3 regions of the Caldalkalibacillus horti genome follow, and region 2 is predicted to be linked to each of the others. Evidence: riboswitches for the same ligand, from Rfam matches in the RefSeq annotation. Region 2 holds a riboswitch; each other region holds the start of a gene.
What was found. Region 2 has a riboswitch for thiamine pyrophosphate ahead of thiE (thiamine phosphate synthase). Riboswitches for the same ligand answer to the same signal wherever they lie in the genome.
Positions count from the first base shown of each region.

Region 1: it holds a riboswitch for thiamine pyrophosphate, as region 2 does, so the genes downstream of both, J2S11_RS09285 (acetylornithine deacetylase) here and thiE (thiamine phosphate synthase) in region 2, are expected to answer to the same signal.
Region 3: it holds a riboswitch for thiamine pyrophosphate, as region 2 does, so the genes downstream of both, J2S11_RS12990 (ECF transporter S component) here and thiE (thiamine phosphate synthase) in region 2, are expected to answer to the same signal.

Region 1 is NZ_JAUSTY010000006.1:226,104-232,644, forward strand. Features, by position in the region: gene J2S11_RS09275 (ABC transporter ATP-binding protein) at 1-672, opposite strand, end outside; gene tenA (thiaminase II) at 665-1,348, opposite strand; gene J2S11_RS09285 (acetylornithine deacetylase) at 1,362-2,639, opposite strand; TPP riboswitch at 2,737-2,837, opposite strand; gene J2S11_RS09290 (VOC family protein) at 2,968-3,390, opposite strand; gene J2S11_RS09295 (metallophosphoesterase family protein) at 3,547-4,320, opposite strand; gene J2S11_RS09300 (TatD family hydrolase) at 4,457-5,227, opposite strand; gene J2S11_RS09305 (hypothetical protein) at 5,247-5,675, opposite strand; gene J2S11_RS09310 (hypothetical protein) at 5,697-6,122, opposite strand; gene J2S11_RS09315 (RNA-guided endonuclease InsQ/TnpB family protein) at 6,388-6,541, opposite strand, start outside.
Region 2 is NZ_JAUSTY010000020.1:38,524-45,064, reverse strand. Features, by position in the region: gene thiD (bifunctional hydroxymethylpyrimidine kinase/phosphomethylpyrimidine kinase) at 1-325, opposite strand, end outside; gene thiO (glycine oxidase ThiO) at 413-1,540, opposite strand; gene J2S11_RS18290 (thiazole synthase) at 1,550-2,332, opposite strand; gene thiS (sulfur carrier protein ThiS) at 2,334-2,534, opposite strand; gene thiE (thiamine phosphate synthase) at 2,551-3,177, opposite strand; TPP riboswitch at 3,266-3,360, opposite strand; gene yfkAB (radical SAM/CxCxxxxC motif protein YfkAB) at 3,701-4,822, shown strand; gene htpX (protease HtpX) at 4,984-5,868, opposite strand; gene nfsA (oxygen-insensitive NADPH nitroreductase) at 6,080-6,541, opposite strand, start outside.
Region 3 is NZ_JAUSTY010000010.1:111,930-118,470, reverse strand. Features, by position in the region: gene tenA (thiaminase II) at 1-605, opposite strand, end outside; gene J2S11_RS13000 (energy-coupling factor transporter transmembrane component T family protein) at 620-1,426, opposite strand; gene J2S11_RS12995 (ABC transporter ATP-binding protein) at 1,411-2,934, opposite strand; gene J2S11_RS12990 (ECF transporter S component) at 3,026-3,610, opposite strand; TPP riboswitch at 3,946-4,044, opposite strand; gene J2S11_RS12985 (zinc metalloprotease) at 4,265-4,897, shown strand; gene J2S11_RS12980 (hypothetical protein) at 4,915-5,811, shown strand; gene J2S11_RS12975 (DUF2269 domain-containing protein) at 6,028-6,489, opposite strand; gene J2S11_RS12970 (PadR family transcriptional regulator) at 6,533-6,541, opposite strand, start outside.

The DNA.
Region 1 (6,541 bases), on a different contig from region 2:
AACCTGTACCTCCTGCAATTCTTTAATTGGCTTTTGTGTGCAGACCAATATACGATCAGATAAAAAGAGAGCCTCGTCTACATCGTGGGTGATAAACAAGATCGTTTTCCCCCACCTTTCCCACTGCTGAATAAGCCATTCCTGCATAGAGAGACGAGTTATGGCATCTAAAGCACTGAAGGGCTCATCAAGAAGTAGAATAGGAGAACCACTTAGTACAGAACGTAAAAAGGAAACTCTCTGCCTCATCCCGCCAGAGAGTTCAGTTGGGTAACGGTGTTCTGTTCCTGCTAGCCCAAACTCATCAAGTAGGTCAAGCACCTTCCGTTTCGCTTCCTCCTTGCTAACTCCTTTTAACTCAAGGGGTAAGCAAGAGTTTTCCAAAATCGTCCTCCAAGGAAGAAGCAAGTCTTGCTGTGGCATATATCCGACTTGCCCCAACCGATCTTTTTTCCATTGACCAACCATGAGTATTTGCCCTTGTGAAGGCTGCTCTAGACCACTAATTAATCGAAACAAAGTCGTTTTCCCTGACCCACTCGGTCCGATTATGGAAACAAACTCTCCTTTTTCAATACTTAAACTTAGGGAATCTAGTAAATGACCTTGGCTTTCTACTACCCCTTCGTAGGAAAAATCAACATGCTCAAACTGCAAAACCGGTTTACTCATCTACTTGCTCATCAGGCCACATCGTCTCATGGTAAGCCATATCCCAGAACATATACTCGTACCGAGTTGTATTTAAGAAGATTTCCTCCAATCGCTTCAGCTCTTTGGATGATTTACCCTCGGCCAAATCATCCAACAGCTCAATACACCAAGTGGCTAGCTCCCCAAACTCTTCAGAGCTATACATGCTAATCCACTCTCCATAAAATTCATGCTCAGCTGCACCCGGAATTTGACTTAACTCCTTGCCAATCTCCCAATAGCTCCACATACATGGAAGCAGGGCAGCTACCAATTCTGCTAGAGTTCCATTTTGTGCAGAATGCAGCATATAGTGAGTGTAAGCAAGCGTAATAGGAGAAGGCTCTGCTTGTTCAAGCTCTTCCTCTGAGATATCAAATCTTTTCGCATACTGTCGATGTAAAGACATCTCTTCATTTAAAGTAGAATCTAATAGGGCTGCAAATTTCCCCATCGTTTTCGTATCCTCAGACTTAACGGCTCCAATGGCGAAAAGCTTAGCATAGTCGATTAAATATAAATAATCCTGTACCATATAAAAGCGAAATTTTTCTCGATCTAATGTTCCATCTCCCATTCCAGTGACAAAGGGATGAGTATGATTTTTGCGCCAAATAGGCTGTAGCTTCTCATATAAACGTGCTGAAAATTTCATATTAATAGCCTCCTTATTTTTTCGTATGTGTCCATGTATACATGAATATTAAAATAACCTTCGTATAATCCACTAACTGCTGAATGGATACCTGTTCATTTACCGCATGTGCATTCCTTAGATCCCCTGGACCATAAATGGCTGCTGGAATCTCTGCATGACCAAACCAGCCTCCATCCGTCACCGTTGCTGATACATCCTGAATCACAGGTGTCTTCAAAACTCCTTCATGAGTTTGAGCTAAAAGCTGAACAGCACGGTGAGCTGGATCTACCTCAAGAGCCGGAAAAATTTCACCGCGATCCTCAATCATGGAGGAGCCGCCCCATTCAAAAATCAATGGATTCTCTCTTAACCATGGATCTGCTTGGGCGACTAGCTGTAAATGACCTTCAATTTCTTTCATCACTTGCTCATGGGTCTCATCGGGATAGAAATGAACGGTAATCCACAGTCGACATTCATCTGCAATAAAGGCAGCATGCCTACCGCCTTCAATAACGGCAGGATTGATCGTATTGGCTCCAGCGGGACAACCAGGATAACTTTTCATGACTGCCCAATCACGCTCAAGCTCCTGTAGCCCAGCAATAACCTTCATCATTTTCTCAATAGTGCTTGCCCCTTTAAGCCCTCCACCGGCATGGATCATATTTCTGCGTGTGGCATCGTGGAATGTCTGGCTACTTTTAAGCGTTACCCAGCCCGTGATGACTCCTCCCTGACCCTGAATATGAAGATCACTTGTATCCACGACAAGAGCAAAATCAGCTGTATATCCCTTCTCACAGCAGGAAAGTGTTCCAGCCTCTCCAACCTCTTCTCCAACTACAGATTGAAAGGTCAAATCTCCAGGCAATTCAATCCCAGCCTCCTGCAACAATTGAATGGCAAACAGAGCACCAGCTACGCCCCCCTTCATATCCGCAGTGCCTCTACCAATGACAACCCCATCGCGAACAATCGGGGTAAAAGGATCACTTTCCCACACCTCATCCTCACTTACTTCAGCCACATCAATATGCCCATTAATGATTAGACTTTTATAGCTTGAAGAATCCCTCCCCTTCAGTTCACCTACCACATTTGAGTCGCCCGGATAGAGCTCCCATTGTTCCACATCAAAGCGCATACTCTTTAAATAATCTGCAATAAAAGCCTGAGCATCTCCAGTATTCCTAGCAGGCGGTGCTGGAGTTTTGAAACGTACAAGCTTCTCAAGCAAACTGATGAGCTCATCCTGACGATGATCGACCTGCTCGACTAGCTGCTTTAACTGATCTTCGTTCATAAGATATACCTCCTAACTATGTATAGCCTAAGCAAATGTGAACAAACAAAAAACCACTTTCTAGTCAAAGAAAGCGGTCTATTATCCAAAAAGAATATACGACATTCATCCACTTCCCTTACGCTAGCATTACCTAGATCAGGTTCAAGGGTTAAGGTCATAGACCTCTCTCAGCTATTCGCACCCCTAGTGATTCCTATTTTATTCAATTGAAAACAATCTACTTAAGCTTATCACTTTGTCGGAAAATGATCAAATCATTTCCGAGCATCTCTTCCCATAAAAACAACAATCCTTTACGCGAAACCCTTTCCACAAAGCCAACCATTTACCATTCACCCATGCCTAGATTAAATTGCCACTGTATGCCAAACTTGTCTGTTAAGCTGCCATAAAGCTTGCTCCAAAATGTCTCTTGAAGCTCCATCTGCACGTTTCCACCTTCTTTGAGCTTGTCAAATAACGCTTTAATCTCATCCTCACTATCTAATACAAGTGACAGACTAAAGTTGTTCCCTTCTACAAAAGGCATATTAGGAAAAACATCAGAGAACATCATATTTCTTCCGTAAACGTTTAAACGCGTATGCATAACCCAATCCTTTACCTCCTCTGGTAATGGATATTCAGGATTCGGCGGTACCTCACCAAAGGTCATAATTTTAGGCTGCTCAGTACCAAAAACCTCAGCATAAAATTTAACAGCTTGACGGCAGTTTCCCTTAAAGTTTAGATAGATATCTACTGACATACGGATGGCTCCTTTATTGTAAAATTTAGGGCTAAATTAAGCATAATACAGCTTTTCGTCTTCAGCTCTATCATATATGATTTCATTTTTCATAGCAATTATACTTTACTATCCATTCTGTTGTCTTTACGAAGAGTTCCTATAAAACCTGATAGCTTAATTCATGTTCATTTTATTTTCATTAGCTAGCTTTTCCAAAAACTCTAGCGCTTCGTCCTCTTTAGGACCACTCAACAGGTTCCCTTGTATAAAATCAGAAGCCTGAGGGTTTCCGCTAGACTCTATTAGAAGAGCAGCTGCTTGTAAATCGTATGGTGTATACCGAAACTCATAGCCATCACAACTAATCAGAGCCCAATATGCCCCAGGTTTTTCTGCATAAGGCATACCTACACTTCCAGCATTAAGTATGCTAATGTTCTCAACACTCTCTTTAAACTGCACGTGTGTATGACCACAAACAACCCAGTCATGAGTAACGTTAGTAAACATAGCTTCAATCCTCTCTTTAGGGGAAAGGGGAGTAAAGATTTCATAATCATTACGAGGAGTAGCATGGCAAAACAAAATATGACCTAACCCCTCAATCGTATACTCTACTTGACTTGGAAGATGAGCTAAGAAATCTCTCATCTCTGGTGAAAGCTTACCAGCAACCCATTCCGCTTCTTCTTTAACAGCTCCAGATAAGTGCTTTGGAAGCTCCTTGCCATCGTAGACTAGCACAATTTCTCTGTCTCCATTACCACGTATATATACAACCTGATCTCCAAGCTTCGATAGAGCTTCTAATGTTTCAATAGGCATTGGACCAAAGATGAAGTCCCCACCTATTACAATTCTATCAGGCTTTACCTCCTTCAATTCCTCTAGAACTGCCTGTAACGCTGGAAAATTTCCATGAATATCATATAAAGCAGCAATTTTCATCTCAGCTTCCCTCCAATTATTTAATCAAGACTGACGTATGAAAAAAACATAAGTCATGAGGTCAACTTACCGCCATCATGCTGTGCAACCCCGTGCGCTGAGAGCTACTCACGGTCTTATAAGGAACTCACTTATTCTAAATGATTAAGTGATAACAACCCCGTGTATTCATAACCAATTGATTCCGTACTAAATCAATGGATATTCCTTTAACCTCTGCTACCTTTTGAATAGCTCTTTCAATCATAAGTGGAGAGGTACGCTGTCCTTCAAAAGGAGCCTTGTATGACCATGGCCCATCCGTTTCAACAAGTAGCTGGCGTAAGGGTACGAGTTCAGCCAATCTCTGATCACGCTCTCTATAGCAAATCTCTGGAGTGACAGATATAAAGTACCCTGCTCCAACTATCTCAAGCACTACGTCCTTCGGTGCTTTAAGCCAGTGAAAATGGGCTTGCTTTATACCTAATTGCTGCAGTAAATCGAGTACAATCTTTGCTTTATCATGTACGGCATGAAGGGCTACGGGCAATTGATTGAGTTGTGCTACCTGCAAGCATCTCGATAAGAAGTCTATGTATTTATCTAAAGAATGTGGTAGCTTATCCAATTCATAATGTGGCAATCCAATTTCACCAATAGCCGTTATTCGAGCTTTTTCCACAGTAACTAAAGACTGCCACTCTAGAAATTCAGCCTCTGAAGGTAGAGGGTACTCGGGGTGAAAGCCAACAGCAGCAAAAACAAAGTCCGGATACCTAGCCTGAAGCTCTAGAGATCTATAGGAGGATGCAAGATCATTGGAGACAGCTATCACTGCCTGACAGCCACCCATCTTCCACTCTTCAATCTGCTCATCAAGCGATTCCTTGTGGTACAAATCTAGGTGAATATGCGCATCAATCATAGCCAACCTCTCCCTACCTTTACTCTAAAAACTTTCCATCCCCATTAAGATTCTCATGCTCACTATCAACAGAATGCCAAACCTGTTTAACATTACCTTCTGAACTAACATAATAAGCATATTGCCAGCCCGGTTCACTTTCAAATGCAACAATAAGATGATAGGGGTTGTATTGACGGTACGTTCTATGATCAATTGCTGTAATGTCCCACTTTTCTTTTGGATATCTATCCTCAAGATAATCTTCTAACATAGTCATTTTTTCTATAATTTGATAATCGATCCAATACGGACGAAACACGAAAAAAGCTACAATGACAAGGGCAACTGCTCCAGTCAACATGTAACCCACTATTTTTCGCTTTCTAAATACGAGCATGAATATAACCAGAAGAATAAGAAATAGACCAACGCTAAACAATATTTCTATAAATGTAATAGGATGCAAGCAACCCTCTCCCCACATCTTCTATTCTGCAAACTTGCCCTCCGAATCGAAATCCGCATCTCTTGGATAATACCATAGCTGCATGACCTCACCGTCAGAGCTAACCGAATACTTATACTCTCTATTAGGCTCATTGTCAAATGTAACGTCTATGTAATGTAGACCAGTTGGGCTATACATCCTATAATCAGACCTTATAACCTCAAACTGCTCACCTGGAAATCGGTCCTCCAGATGTACCTCCAACGTATCTATTCTTTCTTTGACTTGGTAATCGATCCACATAGGGAGAAGGACTAAAACAAAGGAGTAGATGAGTACAGCTAGTACTGAATAAGTCTTGAGCATTTTTCTTCGATCCTTAAAGCTAAGTAAGCATACAAGATAGACAACTAGAGCTAGACCTGTACTTAACATAATTTCAGCAGAAGTGATTGAATTCAACATTCCCCCTCCTAGAAGAAAGATCATTCATTGACAAAACTTTCCTTATCAAAAGCATAACATACTACTCTACTCTATGAACCTCCCGCCACTTAATTTCATTTGAAGTGGGGGTTTCTCAATAAACCTAGTAGAATGCTTCGATGAACAAACCGGTTTACGCTTTGCTCTTTAGAACGAAGTTCTAGAAGTCTTTTTACTAAGCTAGATTGAGCAACAATATGCCTCGCGACATATAGGGGCGGAACAGACCATCTACTACTTCTAGCTAAGCTATCCGTAGATACTTTGTTTTCTTTAATTCAAAATCAAGTGATCGGATTTCACCATAATAGGTTTTGGCATAGAAATTACTAGCCCCATGAATATCCCGGTGTTGCTCATATCCGCACTTACACCTGTAATGTCGAGAAGCAACTTTC
Region 2 (6,541 bases):
CCACCATAACCGGATCGACAACGATTCTCTCTACCCCATATTTCTTTAGACATTTCGATACAGCTTCAATAATTTCCGCATTAAAGAGCATTCCTGTTTTAACCGCATCTACCCCAATATCACTAAGAACCGCTTCCAATTGAGCCTCTACAGCCTCAATACTTTGAGGATAAACGCCATGAACGCCCTGCGTATTTTGGGCAGTCAATGCTGTAATGACTGACATCCCGAACGTTCCTAGCTCTTGGAATGTCTTTAGATCTGCTTGAATTCCAGCTCCACCACCACTATCTGAGCCAGCAATCGTTAAGGCACGATAAATCATTTTAGCTCCCAACCCTTCATCACTTTATTAAGAAACAAAACAAACAAAGCCTAACCCACATCTAATGAAGCATTTCTCCTTATACTATTATGAAAACCTAACCGGATTAAATAAATTCATATCCAAACCTGCAGGTTTGTTTTCATAGATATCTGCCACTAGCCTTGCGTTTCTCGGACTTAGTAAAATTCCATTACGATAATGCCCACTGGAAACAATAATAGAAGGACAATGCCCTAATCTACCTATTAACGGATACCCATCCTGTGTTGCTGGACGCAGTCCAGCCCATTTATGAAAGGGCTCCATGATCTCTGTAAAAGGAAACAGCTTATGACTCCATTTCAACAATCGGTTAATCCCTTTATCGGTCACGGACGTATCAAATCCAGCTACATCCTCTGATGCTCCACATACAATACTTCCATTTCTTTTGGAAAGAACATACCCCTGGCTGGAAAATACCATATGCTTAACCTCTTCCATACCTTGCTCAAAAGCACAAATCTGTCCTCTAATAGGGTAGATCGGTAATCGAATCTGGAGAGCTTCTTCATACTCAGAGGTCCAAGCTCCGGTTGCCACGATACATGTATCTGCATCAATATTTCCTTGCTGCTCCGTAGCGATTGCTACTCCATCCTGCCTTATATCAGCAAAGCTGACTGCTCCAGCATTCTCAATAATCCCTACACCTAAGCGGAGACAAGCCTCTTTTAAAGCTACAACATAATCTGGAGAGTAGACATGATGCTCACCTGGATAATACATGGCAGCAATAACATCATCTGTGAGGTGTGGCTCTAAATGACGAAGGGCTTGACCCTTTACAATTTCAGATTGTACCTGCCAGCCTTTTTGCCACTGTAATCTTGTTTCAAGGGCTAATTCATCCGCCTCATGAAACACCGCATGTAAGCTTCCAGACGTATTGTATTCAAAATCTAACTCTGATACCTCTTTAACATCAGCCTGCCACTCTGGATATAGCAGCAAGCTCTCATGGCACATCGAAAAAAAATCGTCAGGATCCTCACCGATTTCAGAGTAGGGAGCCAGCATCCCAGCAGCTGCTCCCGTTGCCTGACCACCACATAGTCCCTTTTCTATCACGGTAACCTTATGCTTTCTTTTGGCTAATTCAAACGCAATCGCTAATCCAATCACTCCACCGCCAAGCACAGCAATCGGTACTTGTTTCTTTTGGGTATTCAATGGACATCCCTACTTGCTTGAAAGATTTTCTAGCTTACTGCTTGCCGTTGCATATTTTTTCTTTGGAATTCTTCCAGCTAGATAAGACAAGCGTCCCGCTTCAATCGCTAATTTCATCGCTCTAGCCATCTTAATCGGGTCCTTCGCCTTAGCCACAGGAGTATTCATTAGTACCCCAGAAGCTCCAAGCTCCATCGCTTGAGCAATATCCATCGCCGATCCTAACCCAGCATCCACGATAATCGGCACATTCGCCTCTTCCACAATTAAACCTAGATTGTATGGGTTAAGAATGCCAAGCCCTGTACCAATCGGTGCTCCACCTGGCATAACAGCAGCAGCTCCTGCTTCCTCTAGCCTTTTACACAAAACAGGGTCATCTGATGTATATGGAAGCACTACAAAGCCTTCCTTAGCCAGAATCTCTGTTGCCTTAAGCGTTTCAATCGGATCAGGAAGTAGTGTCTTTTCATTAACACTGATCTCCACCTTAATCCAGTTTGAAATTCCGGAAGCCTTAGCTAACCGAGCAATACGTACCGCCTCATCCGCTGTTTTCGCTCCACTTGTATTCGGTAGATACGTAAAGTTCATTCCATCCAAATGCTGTAGAATAGCATCCTCATCAGGCGCATCTAGATTCACTCTTCGAATGGCAAACGTTAGTATTTCTGCTTCAGAAGCTTTAATCGCTTCCTGCTGAATATATGGGTTCGGGTATCTTCCCGTCCCTATCATAAAACGAGAGGAAAAGGATTTCCCCCCGATCTCTAAACGATCCTGTCCTAGCATATCAGCCACCTCCTACGAAATGAACAAGCTCTAATTTCATTCCCGTATTCAGCTCATAGTTAGCCCACTCAGAGCGATCAACAATCTGTCCATCAACCTCTGCAACCACATGCTCAGGCTTAAGCTGAAAATGCTGAATTACTTCGTCTAACGTAGTGACCTCTAATTCCTCTTCCCTACCATTAATCAGTAATGTCTTCATGGTGCTTGCTTCACTCCTAGCTTTTTTGAATCGTTACACTGAGTGCTCTAGCTGCTTCCTGAACATCCTCAGCACCCACAATTGCACTAATCACACAAATTCTTTTTGCTCCTGCATCTAATACCTGCTGTACATTATGCTGCTTGATTCCACCAATAGCCACAAATGGAATGGTCGTGTTCGCAACCACTTCCTGTACATACTCTAGTCCAACCGGGTCCACTACATCAACCTTACTCTTTGTTTCAAAAACTGGTCCTACTCCTATATAATCAGCACCATTGCGTTCTGCTTCCAATGCCTCCTCTAAAGCATGTGTAGAGATGCCAATGATTTTATCTGGCCCCAAAATTTTTCTCGCTTCTTCTAAAGGTAGATCATCTTGTCCTAAGTGAATGCCGTCAGCATCCACCGCTAAAGCAATATCCATATGATCATTCACAATAAACGGAACGTTGTATTTTGCCGTTAGCGCTTTAAGCTCCTTAGCCATTTCTAACAGCTCTTTTTTCGATTTATTCTTTTCACGCAGCTGAACAATATCAGCTCCTCCTAATATCGCTTGCTCGATGACATCTAAATAGTTTTTGTTCGGGTAAAACTGCTCACCCGTAATCACATATAAATGAAACTCCTTAAACATCTTTCATCCTCCTATTCCGTGTAGCCTTAAAAGCCTCTGATTAAACATAAAAAACTCCCTTTTCACTCAGGAAAGGAAGCCAGACTTATCTATTCATCTGTGACTTCCCTACGCTGGCATGACCCAGATCAGGTTAAGGGTTGAAAAATTTCTCTCAGCCAAAAGGCACCCCTAGTCATTTCATTAAAATGATTTATGAACAATAGAATTCAACGATCTTCTTGGTACTAGTATAACATATGAAATCACGTAAAGAAAACTAATTACGCTGTCTGATTCCGTACCTGTAACGTTTATATAGTGATGTCATTGAAAGGTCACATCTATTAGAACATCTACTAAACCATCTATAAAGAACATTACTTTAGAACCGTAATTTCTATAGCCATCGTCTGCTTAGGATAAGAGCCTTCGTCCATAATCAAATATATAAAAATTTATACAAGAAATATGAACAATCTCATTGACGAAGCTTTCCCCATAGAGCTATAGTAAGGATTGAACTAAAGGAGGATTAAGTTATATGCTTACTCAGCTTAAATCACCTATGAGTCCACAAAATGACCCATGGGAAGCGATAGATCGTCGGAAACAATTTGGATCAAACAAGTTAACTAGTATAGAGTTTACTGTAACAAATTTATGTAATTTACGCTGTGAGCACTGTGCTGTAGGAGACGTGCTTACCATGAAGGATTCAGAGGAGAGAATTCCACTTCCTCTCATTTTCCAACGCTTAGATGAGATCGAACACTTAGATACATTGAGCATTACAGGTGGAGAGCCGATGTTTAATCAACAGATTATTACCGATTATATCGTTCCATTACTACGTTATGCTCATGAACGAGGAGCCAAGACACAAATCAATTCTAATTTAACGTTAGATTTAGATCGTTACGAGGCTATCCTACCTTATTTGGATGTTCTGCATATTTCCTTTAACTATGTGGATGCCCAGGATTTTTATCGAACGGCTTATGTCCATAAAATGCACCCCGTTTCCTTTAGCCAAGCGGAAAAGACATTCAACACAATGGTTGAAAATACAATAGAATTAGCAAAAAGAGGCGTTTTTGTCTCTGCAGAATCTTTAATTTCTGAGCATACAGCAGGCAAGCTTTCACGTATTCACCATATCATTAAAGAATTAGGCTGTCAGAGACATGAGGTTCATCCACTTTATCCAAGTGACTTTGCTAGGCATATGAAAATCTTATCTCTAGCAGAGCTGAGAGGCGTGTACAATCGTCTTCTAGATGAACGCGATCCCGACCTTTGGATTCTATTTGGTACTCTACCCTTCTACGCGTGTAACAGCAGTGAAGAAGACCTGGCTCTAGTTAAGAGAATGAAGGACAGCCACAATGTGACTGTTAGAAACGACCCAGATGGGCATAATCGTTTAAACACAAACATCTTCACTGGCGAAGTCATCGTTACAGATTTTGGTGATGTGGAGCCATTAGGAAATCTCAGAACAGATCGACTAGATGATTGCTTTGAACGCTGGCAAAAGCACTCTCTGTTTCAGCCGTTTAACTGCTACTGTCCACAGTCTAGCTGTGTTGGTCCAAATATTATAGTTGCCGATACGTATTATCGGGGAATAGATTTCCGTGAACGTAAGGGTATTTCTTTATAGACCTTCCTACAAGCCCTAGGTCGTATTTTAATATTCCATCATTGTTTAAAATTAAAGAAATCTTACACCACCGTTTAGAAATTCTCTAAAGAAAAAGACGAGGGGTTAGGTCATCGACTATGACTTAATCCTTCGTCTTTATTTAATCATATTTATTCTTATTATCTAGACTGTAAACGTTTGATACGATCATCCAATTCAGGGTGACTGGAGAACAGTCGAGAAAAGTTACTTTTACCATTAATTTTCAAAGTAGATAAGGACTTCTGCTCATCATCAACACGATTTACATACTGCTTTAAGGATTGAAGAGCATGAATCATTTTATCTTTTCCTGCTAAATCCGCTGCTCCATTATCCGCATGGTACTCACGGTAACGAGAATACGCCATAACTACGATGCTTCCAAGGATAGAGAATAGGATTTGGAATACGATAACTGCTATAAAATGAACAATTCCCTGTAGCTCAGATCTAACTAAACGAGAAGCGGCAAACGCAACGATACGAGCAAAGAATACAACGAACGTATTTACAACACCCTGTAAAAGAGTCATTGTGACCATATCTCCATTAGCGACATGGGCAACCTCATGAGCCAGAACCCCTTCAACGGCATCTGCATCCATCGTTTCTAGTAATCCAGTAGAAACAGCAACTAGTGAACGTCTTCTAGATGGACCTGTAGCAAAGGCATTTACCTCTTTAGAATGATAAATTCCTACCTCTGGCATAACGGTTAATCCAGCACTTTGAGATAAGCGATGTACTTTGTCAACTAGATCTCTTTCAAAAGGACTTAAATTCGGATCTTCAGGCTTTAGCACCTGTACTTTCATCGCCATTTTAGCCATCCAACGGGACATAGCTAAGGAAACAAATGCTCCCGTAAAACCAATAACAGCACTAAAAATTAATAATGTGACTAGATTTAAATTCCCACTCTCTGTTATATAACTACCAATCGGAAGAATCGTAAGGACGATTGAAATTGTAGCAATAACTAAAATGTTTGTTAAGATAAATAAACCAACTCGTCTAAACATGTATCCTGCCTCCTACCTTCATTCTTAATGCTATGAGATGAAAGATATTTTTTATCTGCCAATCCTTTCACCTATCTACGTATGTTCTACGTAATTTTAAAGCATTGGTTTCACTCATCTCTACGTTTAGATTTTCATTATTTATTATACATGAAAGTTACAGCTAGTTAGTACAATTTTTTCATAAAAAGCTACTCAACTTTATTAGCTCTTATTTTAATAAAAAGCCTCGCTCCGCCAAGAAATCCTTTAAATGAGTTCGTTTCGGATCCTTTAGGCTTCTGCTCATCATTTCAGACCATGTGTCTGTTCGTTTTCCAGCTGTTCTAGCTTCATAATACTGGCTCATTGTTTGATCATAGGCCGCTACCTTGTCCTTTACCTGCTCAAATGGCTGATACTCATTTTCAAAATAAACAGCCTCCAAGGGTAAGCGAGGCTTTACACCTGGACTTTGATCTGGATAGCCAATACACATCCCGAACACAGGATAAACATGGTCAGGTAAATTAAGGACCTCACTTACCTCCGCAATACGGCTACGAATTCCTCCAATATAAACAATCCCCAATCCTAATGCTTCCGAGGCTAAAGCCGCATTCTGAGCAGCTAACGCTGCATCAATTGTAGAGACGAGAAACATTTCTACATGCTCTAGGGCAGGAGTAATATC
Region 3 (6,541 bases), on a different contig from region 2:
CTACTGATTAAAAAGTGCTCCTTCATCTCCTGACGCTCTGCTTCGGTGACTGTTCGAGAAATATCATCTAAACGATTGACCTGTTCCTCAACCAGCTTCTTGAACCATTCTCCAGAATACGCAGCAATCCACTCCTGATAGATAGGCTCTTCAGGTGTAGCTGAATGAAGTCTTTCACCAATTTCATAGTACAGCCAGTAGCAAGGCAGAATGGCCGCAATAATATGTCCCAAATGCCCTGTATACGCAGCTCGAATCATGTGTGACGTATAGGCATAAGCTGTTGGGCTTGGCTGGAAGCTTCTACGTTCTTCTTCAGTGATCCCTAAACGCTCAGAAAAGCTCTCATGTAGGCTTAACTCTGCTTCATATGTTCCTTGAACATGAATAGCAATTAGTTTAGATGTGTACAAATCTGATGCTTTGGCAGCCCCTAAAGCCTGAACCTGAGCAAAATGCTTTAGATAATAAGAGTCCTGTAGAACATAAAATCGAAAGCAATCTAATGGCAATGTCCCATCAGCAATTCCCGTAACAAAAGGATGCTCAAAGCTTTTTTTCCAAATCGATTGTGCTTCATTTCTAATTTGCGTAGAAAACTTCATACTCTATTCCCCCATTAATCGTTATAGTATCGCACATCAACTATATCTACATAAGGCCATTGATGACTAATCCAATAAGCAAGCAAGCTTCCAACTAAAAGATAGAGAACAAAGATGAAGTCATTTATGGAAAAGCCTAGCTTGTAAAAATACGTTCGTTTTTGAGTCATGGCAAAGCGTTTTGCTTCCATCGCTACAGCCATTCGTTGTGCTCTTCTAATGCTTTGGGCTAATAGAGGAATGGAGAAGAACTTCAGCTTTTGATAAAAGCCACGAATTCCTCTCTCCTCCCTTACTCCTCGAACCTTTAATGCGTATCTCAATGTCTGAAATTCCTCAAGCATAATAGGAAATAATCGAATGGCAGCCATAAAGCTGTAAGCATATTTAGGTGGAAGCTTAAGCTGCTTCATGAGTGAATAGAAAAGAAATACCGGTCTTGTTGTTAAGGCAAATAACAAACCTACGGAAGCAAAGCTAAGAGCTCGAAATCCTAGATGTAGTCCTCTGTAAAAGCTCTCCTCCGTAATATGCACAAGCCCCCAACGGAACCAGGTCGTATCTCCCTTACCAAAAAAAATCATAGATGTTGCTGTAGAGATAAAGATAATGACAAAAGGGATACTAAATAAAAGAACTCTTCTCCACGGATGCCCAGTAAAAAAGGCAAGCAGAAGTAAAGTAACCACACATAAATTAATCATAAAATCAATATGGTGGACCAATAATACCTGTACGAATAAAAGTAGGGAGACGATAAGCTTAACACTTGGATTTACACGATACAGCCAGGTTTGCTGAAAGGTTAAATCGATTTGCATAATCTTTGCTCCTCTTCATTACCAATCGGTTTCAGTTGTTCTGCTAGAGTCCCCTTCTCTATGATCCACACTTTAGTAGCAAAATGCTTTACAATCTCCATATCATGAGTAACCATTATAATAGTGGTTCCTTCCCGTCTTAATTGCTCTAGCTGCTCTAAGATCGCAAATGTATTTTTAGCATCCTGCCCAAACGTAGGCTCATCTAGAAGCAACAGGTTTTTCTTCATGATCATTGCGGTTGCCACACTTAAACGCCTTTTTTGTCCCATCGAAAGCTGGTAGGGATGCACATTCTCCTTGCCATCTAGCTCAAACCTCGTTATCGTTTCCGCAATAGTTCCTTCTAGCTGCTTTTGAGCGATGCTCATCATTTTTAAGGAATAAGCTAGCTCATCGTAAACGGAATTGGTCACAAACTGAAATTCAGGATTCTGAAATACATAGCCAATCTGACTGGAGAGGTCAGTATGAAATCCTTCAATCTGGCTCCCTTTAAGCAGATAGCTCCCACTTGTTTTAATAAGCTGCATCAAGGCTAAAAGCAAAGTGCTTTTACCCGCTCCATTTTCTCCTGTAATGGCAATCCAATCATTTCTTGTAACCTCTGCTTCAGCTATGTTCAGCTTAGCTTCTGATCCTCTATAGCCCATAAATTGATTCAGTTGGATGAGGGTCTCTGATACAGAATTGTTAGATTTTATATTAAGGGTTGGCGACCAAATTTCCTCGGTTATTACACCCTTAGTAGCCTTATTCTTTTTACGTAAAATAGAGTAATCCTCCCAAACATCCGGATACCATATTCCATAATCAATTAATAGACTTCTATATTCTGTGAACAAAGTTTCGGGTTGCGCATCAGCTACTATATTTCCACCAGGGCTTAATAAAATAACACGATCTACATAATCAATAATTTCATTAATTTTATGCTCGACAATGACCACCGTTTGAACGATATCCAGCTGCTTTATAAGCTGCCAAATTTGAATAGTACCTGAAGGATCTAATAGGGCAGTTGGCTCATCCAAAAATAGAGCATTTGGCTTTAAGGCTAGCACACTTGCTAAAGCTAACCTTTGCTTCATCCCTTGTGATAAGGACTGGATAGGAATGTGCGGGTTTTCAAGCCTCAGCCCGACCATGTGCAAGAGTTCCTCAATTCTAGCGTGCATTTGATCCTGCGGCAGACAAAGATTTTCAAGGACAAAAGCAAGCTCTTCATCCACAAAGGGCATACAGAATTGAGTATCTGGATCCTGGAATAAAAAGCCCCATGATTCTGGAAGTGATACTTCCTCTGCCTTAACTGGTATATCAATAGACTGAGGAATCATTCCTGAAAGAACCTGTAATAAAGTTGACTTTCCACAGCCACTTGGACCTAGAAGCAATACTTTTTCACCCTCTTCAATGGCTAGGGATAAATCCGTAAACAACAGAGAAGAAGCACCGGGAAATTTTAGCCTTAAATCCTTAACACCCATCGCTTTTCTTGTCATCATGACAACCTCTTTTCCTTAAATAAAAGTATGACTACTGTTCACTTACTGAGTTCAAAAGCTTCTCCTTTCTGAATCATGCTACTAGGAATATTTATTTATTCAACGCATCATAATCTTCCTTGGAGCTTGAGCGAACAAGCTCAGTCACTCCTGTGCTCTCCAATGCCTTCACAAGATAATAGGCACAGACACCAACAATAATGATTGACCCTACCGTACGCATACCAATTAAAAGTAATAAGTTCCACAGCTCATAATCAAAAATATACCCTCTTATTGTGTCCATGACAAAGGAGCCAGCCGTGGCACCGATAGCTGCTAAGCTTGTCACAAACAATGAATAGGATTTGTAAGCAAAAATAAGGAAAATAAGCTCTGCTCCTAAACCTTGAAAAACACCATAGACCAGTGTTTCTAGTCCCCATTCTGCTCCCATCACCAGCTCTCCCGATGCCGCAGCTACTTCAGCAAGCAGAGCTACCCCTGGCTTTCGAATAATTAAGAATGCTACAGTAGCCGCCATAAACCACATCCCATACACGGCCTGCTCCAAATGCAGCCCAAAGGGCTTTAACGCATAATACAGCGGCCCCCATAGCTTGTAAATTACAGCAAAAATAATAGCAATAACAACTGTTACTAGGATGTCCGTTAAGGTTAATCCCTTCTTTTTCATTTTCTAGCTCTCCTTTTGTTCGTCACCCACTAAGAACGAGCTTTTCTGGTTCTAGCGTACCTCCCACCTTCACTCTCCCCAAAAGAAAGAAGTAAATAGGCAACAAACAATGCCTTTTAATAAGGCAAAGCTTCATGAGAGCAATTAAAAAACCACTCTCAGGAAGAAAGTGGCTTGTGTGTATTTTTCGGACACTTATCTATAGATAAATGAATACTCCAGTACTGGAAACAAGTAAACAAATCTACGTGCAGCTCTTTGATGAACTAGATAAGCTCTTAGACTCATTGACTTGTATTAGGAATGATCATCTATCTTAATATGTGTCGTATCATACTCAATCCTCTTCACTTCCCTACGCTAGTATTATCTAGATCAGGTTAAGGGTTTAGGCTAATGCCATTCTCAGCTCAAAAGCACCCCTAGTGAAATGACGATATTTAGTTTTTAATGTACAGAACCCTGCTACAGGATTCTATGACCAAACATACCACACTTATTCTTAAATCTCAATAACAATTCAATGACACAAAGAGTATTTGTTTCTCTATTTTAAAAATAATAAAATAGGCATTTACTTTTTTTGTAAATAAGATACCATATTATAGAAAGTGAATAAATAAAATCAACTAAAAGTGAAATGGAGGCTCATTCATGTTAAAAAGACTTTTCATTACCATTTTTTCAGTTTTCTTAATTTTCTCTCTAAGCAATATTATTTCTTATGCAAATAACCTAGGAACTCTGTCCTATTGGTATGCTAATGAAGAATCGGCTGATAGGATAGGCAGGTGGCTCTCAACTCCAACAGCCTGGCAGGGTCCTATAGATAATAGTTTTACAAGCTCTGTTTTTAATGGTCATGTTACTCATGCTAAGAATCAATGGAGTAATGCTGGGATATCTAGAGCAAATTTTTTTAATACGGACGATGTTAGTAATGCAAATTTTATTATTCGAGCTGGAACATACGAAAATCTTAGAAGATATAGACCTGATTTAGATGATACAGCAGCAGGAGAAACTTTTATAGCAGGAAATGTAGAAGGAAATTGGACGTATAGTAATTCTACTAAAACAGGTGTAAGAATTAGTAGAGCTGAGGCATATATATACTACTTTAGTAACCAAAATAGTAATTATCATAGAAATACCTTCATTCATGAAATAGGTCATGGATTAGGATGGTTTGGTCATTCTACTAATTCTAGTGACCTAATGGGTGGAGATTCTACAAGAACTTCATTAACAACTCGAGACCAAAGGCATCTAAATCAAGTCTATTAAATTGGGAGGTTTTTTTTGTGAAAATTAAAAAGTATAAAACTTCAATGTTTGTCATCCTTACTTTATCCCTATCCATAATCTTGCTATTTCAAAGTAATGTTTTTACTTCTCAAAATGAGAATCAAATTGAACAATCTAGCTTGGAAGAAAACCAAACCGTTGTTTATTCATCAAGCAAATCGCTTTTTGAGCCTACCTTAGACAATTTAATTGAAAGAGCCCAGTTTATTACCGTAGGGACAATCATTGAAGATAAAGAGTTTGATATATTTTCAAGGGAATACAAAGTTCAAATCCAGTCTGTTTTGAAGGGAGAAGCTATTTCTAAAGAAATAGTTGTTTATGATAAAGTAGGACGCTACCAGTTAGATAGTACGTATGTTTTGTTCCTTGGATATTGGGATGATGAATTATTTCCAAATCGGATCCATACCTCAATTTATAAGCCTGCCATTGTGGAGATTACTGAAGACGGGTTAGTTGGTTACCAAGAGTTTATTGAAAATCACACGGATGTATCCTTTATTGACTATATTAATAATTCACTAGGAATTGACTCCATTCAAATGCAAGCTGTTACTGTTCAGGAACAAGCTGAAAGCCTACAGGAGCTAGATCAATTTTCAGATCATATTATTCGTATAGTTCCTAGAAGTATGAATCATGAGCATAAATATATCAAGTTTGCTAATGTTGAGTTACTACAAATCTTTAAAGGTGATGGCATTGATACTACTTACCCACTTGCATTGCCACCTAGTATCGAATTAGGCAAAGAATATATTGTATTTCTAAAAGAGAATGAAGCAACACTTTCTCTAGCAACGAGAAATGGGAGCGTTATAAGCGTCGATGATCCTGAGTGGACTGATGCATTAGAGTATCTAGATACCGTATATCCTATTAACAATTAAGTAATAAATTCATTGATGTAAGGATAATAAAAAGAATAGGGAATCCATTTACTAGACTCTCACTCAATATTTAACTGTTAGATATTAAAAAGAGCTACTCGAAAGTTTTCGCCATTTAGAGTAGCTCTTTTTCTCTGTAATAACCGTTTGATGCGCCACACTCTTATTCAAATAGATCAAAGCTTGTAAATCCGACTACAAATGAATGATTTAAGTTTAAAAAGGTTTAGCTAGCATCAAGTAAAGCACAACTAACGGTATTAAATTTGCTAGACTCCCACACACATCCCAGATCCTAGATGCTTTTTTATATGACGGTGTAAGCTGGCCTAAGCTGATAGACTTTTCACTTTCTTTAATCATTTTTCGTTGATTTGGGAGTAAAATAATCACCCAAAGTAGTCCTGTAAGAATGAATAAGCCTTGAGAGACTGTGACCCAGTTCCATTCCATCATCGCATATCCTGCCTGGAAAGCCATCAAGTTACCTGTAATAATAAGAAGTATAATACCAGGCAAGGTAAAAACATAATCTGCAAACATAACATTTTTTACTGCCTTATGAATATGTGCGATATCTTTTCCTCTTTCTGCTCTGATTTTCCAAAAAGCTGCTGTAATCACATTGCCAAGAAACATTACAGCTCCTAGGACATGTAAAAAAATGAGAATCTTCATTATTCCCTCTCCTTTATATCTTAAGTAGATGTATTCTGTAGATTTAAGTAGA